2 regions of the Pseudoalteromonas sp. AWH4_217 genome follow, and region 2 is predicted to be linked to the other one. Evidence: predicted binding sites of a transcription regulator. Region 2 holds the regulator's gene; the other holds the start of a gene.
What was found. The regulator FliA, encoded in region 2, starts transcription of late flagellar genes. The targets are predictions, from matches to a motif close to CTAAAGNTNNNNNNNNNNNNGCCGATA.

Region 1 (7,669 bases), on a different contig from region 2:
TGAGATACCCGCATATACCGAGATATCATCGGAAATACCAAAATCGTAACGACCGTCGAACTGCCAACCTGAACGAGACGTTGGTGCCCAGTCATTGTTAAACACCGAGCCGCCCACATCTGTTACTGACACATCAAAATAGCCCTGGCCACTATCCAGCCCTGTGCCTTCTACAAAATAGCTGCGCTGTTCGCGCTCTACTTGCCCCTGAGGACCATATTTGACCAACTCAAACTGATTGCTACCAAAATACAGAGGAATACGGTCAAAATCATAGCGACCCGTTTGGATCTGAAGCTGCTGTGCGACTAACAGGCCATTATGATACAGCTCAACGTCCCAGCCAGCTTGCACTGAACCACTGATCTGTACGCTTTGCTCCTGAGTTTCATTATGCAAAGGTTTATCTGCAACACGCACCCCGACACCATGTCCTGAAGGTTGCCCGGCACCAACGTGTGTTGCAAGAATATCACCTACCTCGACCTGAGTGGCTTTAAGGCTCCCCAACAGGCGGCCTTGCCCATCTTCGCGCTTGCCTTTAAGGCGGCCCTGATCAACAACATCTCCGTCCGTGCCTGAAACAAAGTACTCAACATTCCAGAACGCTAGGTCATGTGCCCCAAGCATAGAATAGTAATTGGTATCCTCTTTATTGTCGCGACGATAGCCAAACTGAACATCTATCAGTGGTGACGACAACATCTGGTAAGCATTCGGTTTCCAGGTTAGTCTGGAGGCCGAATTGCCTTGATGCTGAACCAAACGACGCTCCGCCCGAGCCTGACGCTCGAGTGCTGGCAATGGCTCAGGACTCTGCACACTGAGCCTTTGATCTGTATAATTGAACTGTAAATCGAGCCCAAACCAGTCTGCAACTAAGGCTGACTCGACAAACACTTCACCTTGCGTATGCAATACATCTTGCTGCGCAATGACATATTGCTGCTCGTTGACCTGCGCCACCCTTTGCTCGCTATCAAAGGCAAAAGTGCGTTCAGGGCTGAGATACCAGCCAGAGAAATAATCAGCTTTTTCGTCGTCACTGATGGCAAAATCCAGTACGGCAAATAAGCTGCGCAACTCAATTTTTGCATCTCGCTGGCTTTTGACCGCAAACACTTCACCCAGATAGACATTGTCGGCATACACAGACAAAAACAAATCTTCCCCTTCGGGGATACCCGTTTGTTTTGACTGGTTGCTCACTGTCAGGCTGGCTTTAGACTGTGTCAGCTTAGCCTGGATACGTTGCAACGTACTGAGAGCTTTGGAGAGATCCTGCTGCTGAGCACTGTAGGCAGGCATGGCGCTTCCCCATGACAGCCCAATTAGCAAGATCAGAACAAACCTCACCATCTAACCACCTGGATCAGCGCAAAGTGACAGGGAAGATGCGCTCCGCAAATGGTATTCCCTGATATTCACCACTGCCGGTATACACGACTTTTAACTCCCCGGCACGCGCTCCCTGCATAATGCTCGGGTCTATCAGCTTTAACTGCAAGTGCGACTGACTGACCTCAGGGTAAATGCTATAGCTGCTCACCATGGCGGCTTCTTGCCATTTAGCCGTGTTGTGGCCACGCCAAAATACACTGACCTGACCAAACGTACTGGAGTCTCCCTGACGAGATAGCGCCAACTTAAGAGTATCATAACGACCACTTTCTCCCCGGCTCACCTTGGCACTATCTATGGTGACCTGCGGCACAGATGTCGATTGGCGGTAAATCACAGGAATACTGTAACTCATAATCATATTCAGCCTGATCCCAACTCCCTTCTGTGCAGTGTCTTTTTTCTCAGGCAATGCCTGAAAGAACAGGTGTGAACGGTATTCACCCGCGGCCATGTCTTTTTTTCGCCGCAAAGCGAGTTTAACGACCTGACGTTCACCCGGTGCAAGGCGCACCTGCTTCGGTGTCATTCTCAGCAAGCCACTTAAACGCCCGGGGTTTTCCTGCTCAGACACATCTTTATATCCTCCCTCAGGCAGAGCTCGTTTTTCTTTAAAGCTCAAACGGTAAGTTTTGTACTCCTGGCTGTTGTTAATCAGAAATACTTTGGCATTTCGCTGGCGCTCATCAAACACAACCCGGGTGGGTGAAATCAATAGATTGGCCTGAGACTGAGCGGCACAAAACAATAGCACCAACAGCATGATGTGAGTAATATATTTCATTGGATCTTGCCTATTTTACTTCTAACGGCGATGAAAGAGAGTGTGTGCTTACTTAATAGCTGACTTCGACGCTGATGGTTGTCTCATATTGTCCATCCAGGTAGCTGCCAGCATGAGGCATACTCTGCAATGTCCCTCCTATCACAAGCCGGGCGCGACCATATCGATCGGTGAAGACCCTGGCCGGGTGAAGGAGCTGAATAACACGCAATTCTCCCTGGCTGATAAGCTGAGTATGTGCCAGCTCATCATCGAGTATATCTGTTGAGATATTCAGATAGACACCAACAGGAAAGGACTCCAGTACAAGCTCAGCCGGGTGCCCTTTTTCGACTACATGGATACTGCCAGAGGAGCTTGTTCCGCCGCTCCGTGACACAGTAACCGTGCCGGCCACACTGGGGTCTGCCACAATAACAGTGCCGAAGTTCAGATCAGCATTGAGTATTATACTTGCCTGACAGAACATACTGCCCACCAAGCTGACGAGTAGCAAAAGCGCCTTCATATGAAACTGGCGGGCTGTCACTCACCCGCCAAAGCAGATTAGTAGCTCAGCTCAACACTGAACGTACCTTCGTACTCGCCGTCGATATAGTTGCCTGCAGCGGCACTGGTTGTTGTCAGCGTTGCGCCCACATTAAACGCAATTTTTCCGTCAGCATCAGCCTGTACTGTGGTTGTTGCCGGGGCTGGTGATGTGCCAGAAGTCACATAGTAGGTGAAAGTACCTAGCTTAAAGCCGGGTGTTGTTGGTGGCAAATCTTTCGGTAAGACATCGGTTTCTGTCGGATCGGTAATTGTCAGCGTCGCATAGGGTGAAATACCCTCAACGGTAAATTTCGCTGGCGTACCTGGTTCCAGAATCGCAATCTCTGCTTTTGTCACATCAGTTGAGTCAGCCCGAGGCGCAGTATTGGGGTTTGCAGCGATAATCAGAGTCGCCGTTTCTACACCACCTGTGTCACCACTGGCACGTATAGTACCAAAGCTAAGCGGCTCGGCATTTTCAAACGTGAAGATATTTCTTACTGTTACGGATGCTTTGAATTCCGCAGGCTGCGCTGCAGCCAGTAAAGGCATTGCAGCCAGAATTGAGAGTAGAGAGTACTTGTTCATTAACTTTTCCATCAGCTAATCCTTTTCATTAAATAGCCGCTTCCATATCCGGCCAAACCACACGTGCAGCGCTTTGCACTGAACGCAAAACTAAGACTTTATAATGATTTTATCAATTCATTTGAGTGCCCTTGGGTAGAAAGGTGCTCAATTTGAATAAAAACACTACTCAGACTTCTTTTATATCGTACCTAAATACAAAATCTTTAAGATTATTTCAATGTTTTTTAGCTAGTTAACCAATTTACAAGGTTGACCACTGGCTTGAATAAGACGGCAAAACACGGCACTTTCTTGCACAGACATGAACCCGGAAGCCTGAGAGAGGTAAAACTGAGTGCCATTTATCGCTGGTGTTTGTAAATATAATGATACGGTACTGAACATCTCAGGGTAGTAACTTTGTATGAGTGACAAAGATGCTCTGATCCGTTCATTCTGTGCCTGGGCGCGCGCGCTCAAGAGGTGGCGACCAAACTGTACGACAATGGAGCCTTTACTTGGTGAAATGGACAGTTCGCTGGCAGAAGCTGGCGCCACTTGGTGAGTTACAACGTTTTTCTCTGGCTGAGCGATTTTTTCTTCAAGCGGCTGTATGTCATGAGCAGAAGATAATAAGGTCAGTAGCTGAGACAAGTCCTGCTCCATCGCAGCGACACGCTCAATGCCTGCTTTGTGCTCATTGTAGGTCTTGATCAACTCTGCCCTGGCAAGCGCTTCAGCCTCTTCGTCGACGGATGGCTGTGAGCTACACGCAGACAAAAGCCCGGCTACTGCCAGTAATGTGGCCAACATACCAACACGCCGATGACGCATTAGCTGAGTCACTATGGAATGGATGGACATAACGTCTTTCTCTTTCTACTACAAGCGGCCTTCGCTGGCCGCCTACCACAAAACGAAGATAGCTTAAGATCAAATCGCAACCGGGGCTTTGATATTGGGATCGGCGTTGTAGCCTTCAATCGCAAAATCCTCAAACCGGTAGTCATAAATAGACTCAGGCTTACGCAAAATGTTCAATGTGGGCAGTCCCTTAGGTTCACGTTGCAACTGCTGTTCAATCTGCTCCATATGATTTGAATAGGCATGCAAATCACCAAAGCTGACAATGACTTCTCCGGGTTCCAGATCACACTGTTGCGCCAGCATATGCACCAGCAAAGACAAGCTGGCAATATTATAGGGCAGCCCCAGAAAGATATCTGAGCTGCGAATATACAACTGCCCTGATAGCTTACCGTCTGCGACATAAAACTGATACAGCAAATGACACGGAGGCAAGGCCATACGACCAGCTTCAACATTCTCTTGCGGGCTCATCGACTCATCCGGCAGATACTCAACGTTCCAGCCATGGAACAGAATACGACGACTGTTGGGGTTGTTTTTTAACGTATCAACAACATAGTCGATCTGGTTAATGTTACCACCGTCTTTGGTAGGCCAGGCTGTCCACTGTTTACCATATATTGGACCCAGCTCACCATCTTCCAGCGCCCACTCATCCCAGATTTTAACGCCGTTTTCATTGAGCCAGGTTTTGTTGGTGTCGCCTTTAAGAAACCAGATCAACTCGTTGGCAATACTCTTAAAGTGTAACTTTTTGGTGGTCAGCAAAGGAAAGCCATCTTTGAGGTTATGGCGGATCTGACGGCCAAACACGGAGCGCGTCCCTGTACCAGTGCGGTCCCCTTTCTGGGTGCCGTTTTCTAATACATCTCGCAATAACTCCAAATACACTTTCATGCTTTACTCCTCACAATGATCTCACGATTGACCCTGCTCAAGGGCTTTGTATAGCACGAAAGTATACTACGTTCGCAGGCTCGGGTAACTAATTCACGGTAGGATTTATTGGCAGGTAAAACGGGACCCCAAAATTAGGGTCCCGGTGTGGTTTAAGCGCGTGCTGTCACAGCGCGTTTGTGGCTCCAGATCATCAAGCCCAGGCCACCGATGACCATAGGTAAGGACAGAATCTGCCCCTGAGAAATCATACCTGCGTACAAGCCGATATGTGCATCCGGTTCGCGGAAGTATTCAACAATGAAACGGAAAGAGCCGTAACCGAGTAAAAACAGGCCAGCAACACTGCCCGCCGGGCGAGCCTGTTTTCTGTACCAGATCAGTATGATAAACAACACTAATCCTTCCAGGAATGCCTCATAAAGTTGCGATGGGTGACGGGCAACCGGACCGCCTGTCGGGAAAACAACTGCCCACGGAACATCCGTAGCTCGGCCCCATAACTCACCATTGATAAAGTTACCAATGCGTCCTGCAAGTAAACCAACCGGCACCATAGGTACGACAAAGTCGCCCACAGCCAGTGGTGATTTCTTAAACCGCCAGGCAAAGATAAAAATACCGGCTATCACGCCCAGTGCGCCGCCATGGAATGACATGCCGCCCTGGTCGATACGCAATAAATACATTGGGTTTTCAAGGAAGTGACTGAACTGATAAAACAACACATAGCCAATTCGGCCACCCAATATTACGCCGAGCATGCCGTAAAACAGCAGATCACTGACCTCATCTTTGGTCCAGCCAGAATTAGGCTTATCAGCCTCTTTGTTTGCCCACCACATCGCAAACGCAAAACCGATTAAATACATTACGCCATACCAGCGCACACTTAGGGGTCCAATCGAGAATATAATTGGATCGATTTCTGGAAACTGCAAAGCCATCGCTTTCCCTCAATAAAATAACATTTTTCCCGCAATCACCACGAGCAGCAATGCGAACACTTTCTTAATCACAGGCACTGGCAGATAGTGCGTTGCTTTGGCGCCGATAGGAGCGACAAACCAAGAAGTCAGCACAATACCAAATAACGCCGGCAAATACACAAAACCGGCAAATCCATCGGTCAATTTCAATGTCTGACCACCCGAGACCACATAACCCACGGAGCCAAACAGCGCAATCACGATGCCGCTGACTGCGGCACAGCCAATTGCTTTACGCATATCGACAGAAAAATAACTGAGCAAGGGCACAATTAACACACCCCCACCGATGCCAATCATGGCAGACAATGCGCCCATCAAGGTCGTAATACTTGCCAAAACGGGACCGGACGGTAAACCACGCGGCTTTTCAGGGGCATTTGATTGTGAACTGAATACCATTTTAGCGGCGATTAGCAACACAGAAATGACAAACGTCCACTTTACCCAATGTACCGGGATAAGGGCGACCATAAAGCCACTGATCAAAGCCCCCACCGCGACGCCTGCCATTACCCAGGGAGCGATATCCCAGGGTACATTATGATTGCGATGATGCGCCAATGCAGAAGAGGTTGAGGTAAACAAGATTGAAGCCAGCGAAGTCGCTATCGCGACAACAATCACATAGTCGCTGGCCAGCACCTCAAAGTACAACAGAATGGCGGACAATACAGGTACAATGATCAGCCCTCCGCCAATACCGAGTAACCCGGCCAGAAAGCCGACAACACAGCCAAGTAAGGCACAGCACAGAATGAGTAACACACTGATTGTCATACAGACACTCTTATTATTATGGGCGCGTTATAGTAGCGTATCTGCGCTCGCGCCTCCAGTCGCGGTTCAGGCCGTATCGCTTTTGGTATAAAGTAGCTCGCTCAGACCATGCGCTATCAGAAACTCACGTAACAGACGATGAACCTGTTTGGCACTGGATGCCATCAGGCACTGATTAAGCAAGGTTTCCATATCTTTGACGGCCAACCGACGTAACGTCCATTTTATTTTGTTCAAAGACGAAATATTCATACTGAGACGACGAAATCCCATGGCAACGAGTAAAATCGCGCCTTGCGGCTCACCACCCAGCTCCCCGCATAAACTAAAAGGCAGCTCAAGCTGCTGGCAGTCGTCGGCTATTTTTTTCAGGACCCGCAACACACTAGGATGATATGGTTCAAACAACTCGGCGACCTGCGCATTGGCTCTGTCTACTGCCAGCAGATACTGCGTCAAGTCGTTACTACCCACTGAGCAAAAGTCGACCTTGTCAGCCCACTCGGGCAGTAAAAAGATGCTCGATGGCACTTCCAGCATGACGCCGATGTCGGGCTTATCTATGGTATAAAACTGATCGGCCCACTCTTCTTGCAGCTCAAAGTATGCCTGCTCCAGCAGTGCCAGTGCTTCATCAACCTCTTCAGTGTGACTGACCATGGGCAACATAATTCTCAGGTTACCTAACCCCGCATTGGCTTTGAGCATGGCTTTGAGCTGATCTAAAAACAACTCTGGATGGTCCAGAGTTACCCTGATCCCTCGCCAGCCCAAAAACGGGTTGTCCTCACTGATATTGAAGTAGTCCAGTACTTTATCACCACCAATATCCAGCGTTCGCATAATC
Region 2 (7,669 bases):
AGCGGTTTAATCACCACCTCTTCCTGACCGATAAGAGAATCAACAACAAACCCAACCTGTTTGGTGCCCATCTGAACGATGACGACATGCCCTTCAGCCTTGCGGGCGCCTCTGTCAGCACCTTTCACAAGCCAGTGTTCCAGGTAGAACAAGGGTATAGCTTTTTCACGTACTATAATCGTGAGTTGCCCGTCAACGACATTAGTCTTAGTCAAATCCAGGTGGAAGATTTCGCTCACTCCGGCAAGTGGCAGAGCAAATGTTTGCTGACCGATCATAACCATTAAGGTTGGCAAGATTGCCAATGTCAGAGGCACTTTGATTTCAAGGATAGTGCCCACGCCCAACTCTGACTGGATATTAACAGAACCATTGAGCTGAGTGATCTTGGTTTTGACCACATCCATACCTACACCTCGACCAGAGATGTCGGAAATTTGTTCTTTGGTTGAGAAACCTGGTGCGAAAATGAGGTTATATGCCTCGTTATCTGATAAGCGGCTTGCCTGATCAGAATCAATTACACCTTTGCTGATAGCGATTTTCTTCAGCTTCTCAGGGTCCATACCTGCACCATCGTCACGGATGGTCAACAGAATGTGATCGCCCTCCTGAGATGCAGATAGCGTCACTGTACCGGTTCTTGATTTACCAGCGGCTTCACGCACGTCTGGCATTTCAATACCATGATCCACTGAGTTTCGAACCAAGTGAACCAAGGGATCCGCAAGGGCTTCAACCAGGTTTTTATCCAGATCGGTATCTTCCCCCTCCAATACCAGGCTAATGTCTTTCTTAAGACTACGAGCCAAATCACGAACAACCCTGGGGAAGCGACCAAATACTTTCTTAATTGGCTGCATCCGGGTCTTCATGACAGCACCCTGAAGGTCTGCTGTAACCACATCCAGGTTTGAAATGGCCTTGCCCATTGCTTCGCTGTTGGAGTTATTGGCCAAACTAACCAAGCGGTTACGCACTAACACTAACTCACCGACCATATTCATGATCTCATCCAGGCGTTTGGTATCTACCCGAACTGTGGTTTCAGCTTGCGCGGCAGGTTTTTTCGCTACGGCTTTATTATCTGCTGCCGGCTTAGCCTCTGTTGCGGGTTTTGCAGCTGGCGCCTTGGCTGCTGGCGCTGGCGCCGGTTTAGCTACAGGTGCTGCTGGCTTGGGTTCTGGCTTAGGCGGCGCTTTTGCGGCTTCTTTAGGCGCTGCTACATCTGTCTCTGTCGACTTTGGCGCTTGCCCCTTGCCATGTAGCTCATCCAGTAGGGCTTCAAATTCGTCGTCATTGATTTCGTCATCGTCACCACCACCCGACGCAGGTGCCTTTTCAGCGGCTGCAGGTTGTTCTGGTGCCGGTGCAGGTGCTGCTGAAGCAGGTGTTGCGCCAAATTGTCCAACTCCGTGTAGCTCGTCTAACAAACTGTCGAATTCGTCGTCGGTTATATCACCATCATCGCTGCTCGATGAGCTTGGTGCCGCGCTCGGTTTAGCCGGTTCTTGTGAAGCTGCTGACGGGCCATTTCCTGAACCGTGTAGTTCGTCCAGCAAACTCTCAAATTCTTCCTCGGAGATTTCATCAATGCTGTCAGAGCTTTCACCAGAAGACTCGCTTACTGGATCGGATGGTGCATCAAAAAGCACATCGTCTGCACTGGGTGTCGCGACAACTGGCTCTGGCTCTGGCTCTGCTGCGGCAGGGGCTGCAATCACCTCATCTTCAGATTCAGGCTGGCTAAGTTGGTGTAATACTTCCAATAAATGGGGGTCCGCCGGCTCGGGTTGCTCGCGGTTTTGGATACACGAGAACATTTCATTGATAGTGTCCAGTGATTGTAAAATCACATCCATCAACTCAGCCGTAACGTGACGCTGCCCTTGGCGTAGGACATCAAACACATTTTCCGCACCATGACAGGCGTCCACCAGTTCGGTCATGCTTAAAAAGCCTGCCCCCCCTTTGACTGTATGGAAGCCTCGGAAAATGGCATTTAACAGCTCTTTATCTTCCGGGTTATTTTCTAGTTCGACAAGCTGCTCTGATAACTGTTCGAGTATTTCCCCAGCTTCAACAAGAAAGTCTTGTAAGATATCTTCATCGACTTCAAAGCTCATTCGCATACTCTCCTATTAGAAGCCCAAACTCGACAACAGGTCATCAACTTCGTCCTGCCCGGATACGACATCATCTCGAGACTCAGCGTCCATTATTGGACCCTCTGGACCTGACAACTCATCAGCAACGGGGGTGGCTTTAGTTTGTGACTGCGGCTGGGCTGCAGTTTGTTGACTTTCATCTGCAGTACCGAATACAGTCAACAAGTGAATAAGGCTGTCTTCAACTTCACGAACCAGCTCTATGACACGCCGGATCACCTGTCCGGTTAAATCTTGATAATCTTGCGCCATCAGTACATTGGTCATCAGATTTTGTAACTCATCTGTACGGCCTCTTGAGGATTGCATAAAACTGTCAAGATCATGACATAAAGACTTGAACTCTCCGAGCTGGATATCCCGGCTCATTAGTCTGTCCCAGGTGGGCTTAATTTCAGAGAGTTCATCGGCAAGTTCTTGGGCTAAGGGAAGACTCGCTTCTACGGCATCCATGGTTTTATTAGCAGCGCTTTCTGTCATCTCCATGACATAATTGAGGCGCTGCTTGGCATCTGGAATGGCTTCTGTCGTGAGGTCTGCTAATCGGGTATCTAACTCAAAGTTTTTCAACGACTCATGAAGTTGTCGAGTCAGTTTACCCACTTCAGCGAATAGCTCTGATTGTTCTTTGTTGGTGGCCTCAATTAATATCTCATCAGCCTTTTCCTGCTCACCTTGTTCAAGGTATTCAACGAGCAGTTTAGCCTGTTCCAGAGTTATCTGTGGCACAGAAGATGTTGACATAAGCCTACCCTTATCAATACTAGCCTAAACGTTCGAACACTTTTTCTAGTTTGGTTTTCAGGGTTCCTGCCGTAAACGGTTTAACAATGTAACCATTAACTCCAGCCTGGGCAGCGGCAACGATTTGTTCTTTTTTCGCTTCTGCTGTAACCATGAGTACTGGGATGTGTTTAAGCTTGTCATCAGCACGAATTGCACGTAGCAAATCGATACCTTGCATGCCCGGCATATTCCAGTCAGTTACGACAAAGTCGAAGTCCTGATTTTGCAACATTGGAAGTGCCGTACTGCCATCATCAGCCTCTTGAACATTGGTAAAGCCTAAGTCTCTTAGCAGGTTTTTGATTATTCTTCTCATCGTAGAGAAATCATCAACCACGAGAATTTTCATGTTCTTATCCAAAACTTCCTCCGGTGAGGTTTGAACCTATATTGTAAAACTTACTCTAATTGATCCAGTCATTGATCTTTGCACGAAGCTTGATCATTGCTTGACCGTGAATCTGACTCACTCGAGATTCGCTGACCTCTAAGATCGCGCCAATCTCTTTTAAATTCATCTCGTCGTTGTAATACAAAGACAACACCAAGGCATCACGCTCAGGTAAAGTCTTGATAGCATTGACTAACGACTCGTTAAAGCGCTCATTTTTAACATTATTGAATGGTTTGTCTAGCGCAAAATCGTTGCCTGCGGGAGAAATTACGTCTTCGTCGACCCCCAAGTCTTCGATACCGATAACTTTACTCGCATTCACATCATGTAAAATATGATGGTACTCATCCAGCGTAATATCAAGTTTTTCAGCGATTTCAGTATCTTTTGGTTCCCGCCCAAGCTGAGATTCTAACTCAGCAATGGCTTCTGCTACCATCCGGCCGTTTTTGTGAACAGAGCGCGGAGCCCAATCACCACGGCGGATCTCGTCGATCATTGCGCCACGAATTCGGATACCTGCAAACGTTTCAAAGCTTGCCCCTTTGCTTGCATCAAAGTTTTTACAGGCTTCGATTAGCCCTATCATGCCAGACTGCACGAGATCGTCTAACTGAACACTGGCTGGTAACCTAGCTAATAAATGACAGGCCACTTTTTTTACCAATGGCGTATGACGTTCAACCACCTTATGAAGGTGGTCCGTCGTTTTATATCCCGCCATGCGGTTGACCGGTGAAGCCATCGTTAACCGTTTACCAGTTGCTCAATAAAGAATTCCAAATGACCTGATGGTTGATGGGGGATGGGCCACTTGACAGCTTTGCTTGCCAGACCTCTGAATGCCACGGCAGCAGGTGAATTGGGGAAAAGCTCAACGATGGTTTTTTGACGTCGCGAAGACTTACGCATATTTTCATCAAAGGGTATCGTTGCAACCAGTTCTAAAGCAACATCTAAAAACCGGTCGGTGACTTTGGATAATTTAGCGAAGAGTTCTTGCCCTTCTCTTAAACTGCGTACCATATTGGCCACAATTTTAAACTTATATACACCATGTTCGCGGCTTAAAACTTTAATCAGCGCATAAGCATCGGTGATTGAGGTGGGTTCATCACACACCACCACTAAAACGTCCTGAGCAGCTCGGGAAAAGCTCAAAACCATATCTGAAATACCTGCTGCGGTATCGACAATTAAAATGTCGAATTCGCTACTGAGCTCGCTGAATGCACGAATTAGGCCTGCGTGCTCGGCAGGTGTTAACTCTACCATACTCTGCGAGCCAGATGTCGCCGGGACGATGCGGATGCCAGCAGGTCCCTCAACCAGGATTTCGTCTAGTTCACATTCGCCAGACAATACATGAGATAAATTTTTCTCTACCCTTAAACCCAACATGACATCACAATTGGCCAGACCTAAGTCAGCATCAAGCACCAAGACCCGATTACCCTGCTGTCCTAACGCAATGGCAGTGTTAAGGGATACATTGGTTTTACCTACACCACCTTTACCACCAGTCACTGCGATTACTTTTACACTGTGGTTATTTTTTTGGTTCATTCTCCGCAGGCCACTTGCTTGATCTAAAACTGTATTAATCATACATTCCTACTGTCTGGGACGCCACTGGTACACGTCGCGAATGTTGTGCTTTTGTTCTCTTTAAATACAATTGCTCAGCCTTTTTGACTAACTTCTGAGCGTTTGCCACGCGAATGTCTTCAGGCACTCGCTGACCATTGGTAAGATACCCTATTGGCAGACGATTTTGAATCGCTATGCTAATAATCTCACCTAAACTTAGACTTTCATCAAGTTTTGTAAAAATACAACCACTTAAATTGACTTTTTTGAAGTGGTTTACTGTCTCTTGCAGTACATGCATTTGTGCTGTTGCACTTAATACCAGGTAGCTGCGAATGTCAACACGGCTGCTGCGCATCAAAGTGTTTAACTGCTCGGTTAAACGCAGGTCGCGCTGACTCATTCCTGCCGTGTCTATTAATATTAGACGCTTATTGCGTAAATGATAAAGAACCTCAGCAAGTTCATTGGCATCTTTTACTTGCTTGACAGGACAGCCGATGATCCGACCATAGGTTGCCAATTGCTCATAAGCACCAATACGATAAGTATCTGTGGTGATCAATGCCACATTGTCAGCACCATATTTTTGGGCGCCCAGTGCTGCCAATTTTGCAACGGTAGTCGTTTTACCTACTCCTGTTGGTCCAACCATCGCGTACACACCACCCTGACGCAGGATATCGTTGTTGGTTGTATGCATCTGATTGACGACCATATTAAGCAGCGCATTCCATGCTTCTTTACGAGAAACATCATCCGGAATAAAACAGGCCATCTGCTCAGCCACTTCAGCACCGATCCCCATGCCTTTCAGGCGTTCAACCAGGCAAGCACGAGTTGGATCTCGACGTGCCATTTCCTGAGTCATCAGCCCTGACAGCTGAAACTCGAGTAGCTGGCGGATTGCGTTCATTTCATCGCGCATAGAGGACATTTCGTCATCGTTGGCTGTTTTCTGCACCGCAGGTTCGTCACCAAACCCTTGTTCCAGATCATCACCAAACTCCCAGGAGGTACTCTCTTCACGCGCGTCAAAACTATGACTTGGAGCCTCATAACGCGGCTGTCGAGCTGCCTGAGGCATAGCCTTAGCCGGGGCTTCGCTGCGTTGTTGAGGCTGAAACATATCATCTGTGTTGATACCAGATTGAGAAAACATCGAAGCAAGCTCAGGCGACTTAGGACGAGGGGCTTGGCGCTCAAGTAAAGCTTCGAGACTATCTGCAACTTGTGCCTGCTTTTGTGGCTCGGCACGACGAGGCTGTGGACGGACCATTCTGGCAGCCTGGTTGTAGCCTTGCTGCGCGCTTTGCTGAGGCGCAGCCTGACGAGGGGCAGCTTGCGCTACTGGCTGTTGAGGTGCCGCCTGAGGCTGAGGCGCAGGCGTGCGGTCATTATCAACTGCGGCAACGATCTCTACACCGTCAGCCAGCTTCTTGTTTGACATAATTACCGCATCCGCACCAAGCTCTTCTTTCACTTCTTTCAAAGCGGTACGCATATCTTTTGCAAAAAAACGTTTAATTTTCATGGTCAGCCCCTTCTAGTCCTCTACTGTCCAACTGAGCTCACTATCTTAATTTGTCTTTCATCCGGTACTTCCTGATATGACATGACTCTGAGTCCCGGGATGGTGTGTTTTACAAATCGTGACAGCACACTTCTTAACATACCTGAGGTTAATAAGATGGACGGCTCGCCGAGCATTTCTTGCGTTTGATGGGCTTCTCTTAATGAACCTTGAAGCCGCTCTGCAAGGCCTGGCTCTATGCCTGCCCCCTCATCACCTGCGTTCTGAAGTGACTTATGCAACATCTGTTCCAACTCGGGCGCCAATGTTATGACAGGGATTTCATCAGCCCCGCCAACCGCATCCTGCACTATGAGTCGGCGTAGTGAGATACGTACAGCAGCCGTTAATACATCAGGGTCCTGACTGCGAGGCCCATATTCAACCAGAGTCTGAACAATAGAGCGCATATCACGAATTGCGACCCCTTCGTTTAACAAGTTTTGTAGCACTTTTACTACGGTTGTCAGTGGTAATATATCCGGCACCAGACCTTCGACCAGGCGAGGGTGACTCTTAGCCAGCATATCCAACAGATTCTGAACTTCCTCATGGCCCAGCAGTAAAGACGCATTATTAGTCAGCAGCTGGCTGATATGTGTGGCGACTACTGTGGCTGCATCCACAACTGTATAGCCCAGAGAATGAGCCTCATCTTTTTGTTCAGGTTTGATCCACACAGCTTCCAGGCCGAAAGCCGGATCTTTAGTGGCAACGCCATTAATTGGACCAAACACCTGACCCGGGTTAATCGCGAGCTCATCACCATGTTTCAGTTCGCCGTCTCCTGAACCTACGCCCATCAAGGTAATACGGTAAGCGTTCGGGTCCAGCTCCAGGTTGTCACGGATATGTACTGGAGGCACAAGGAAGCCAAGCTCCTGTGACAGCTTCTTACGCACCCCTTTAATGCGATTCAACAGCTCGCCCCCCTGTGATTGATCAACCAAGGGGATCAGGCGGTAGCCGACTTCCAGACCAATCACATCAACCGGCTGTACATCATCCCAGCCAAGCTCTTTTTGTTCCTGCTGCTGAGCAGCAACCGCGCCACCTTTTGAGTCCTCGGCTTGCTGTTCTTGTGCTTTAAGTTTTTGCTGGTGTGAATAATAAGCCAGATAGCCAATGAGTGCGCCCAAGCCCAGGAATGCAACATGA

Region 1: a site for FliA is predicted at 3,488-3,514, ahead of ACXAH1_RS14905 (DUF4402 domain-containing protein). Genes of this name have one in related genera too.

What each region holds. Positions count from the first base shown of each region.
Region 1 covers NZ_JBSWYM010000011.1:61,975-69,643, reverse strand. Annotated here, with positions in the region: gene ACXAH1_RS14920 (carboxypeptidase regulatory-like domain-containing protein) at 1-1,359, opposite strand, end outside; gene ACXAH1_RS14915 (fimbrial biogenesis chaperone) at 1,373-2,185, opposite strand; gene ACXAH1_RS14910 (DUF4402 domain-containing protein) at 2,238-2,693, opposite strand; gene ACXAH1_RS14905 (DUF4402 domain-containing protein) at 2,732-3,316, opposite strand; gene ACXAH1_RS14900 (hypothetical protein) at 3,536-4,150, opposite strand; gene ACXAH1_RS14895 (thymidylate synthase) at 4,220-5,053, opposite strand; gene lgt (prolipoprotein diacylglyceryl transferase) at 5,206-6,000, opposite strand; gene ACXAH1_RS14885 (sulfite exporter TauE/SafE family protein) at 6,010-6,822, opposite strand; gene ptsP (phosphoenolpyruvate--protein phosphotransferase) at 6,889-7,669, opposite strand, start outside.
Region 2 covers NZ_JBSWYM010000004.1:284,074-291,742, forward strand. Annotated here, with positions in the region: gene ACXAH1_RS06470 (chemotaxis protein CheA) at 1-2,126, opposite strand, end outside; gene ACXAH1_RS06475 (protein phosphatase CheZ) at 2,142-2,912, opposite strand; gene cheY (chemotaxis response regulator CheY) at 2,932-3,315, opposite strand; gene ACXAH1_RS06485 (RNA polymerase sigma factor FliA) at 3,359-4,093, opposite strand; gene ACXAH1_RS06490 (MinD/ParA family protein) at 4,096-4,956, opposite strand; gene flhF (flagellar biosynthesis protein FlhF) at 4,949-6,472, opposite strand; gene flhA (flagellar biosynthesis protein FlhA) at 6,493-7,669, opposite strand, start outside.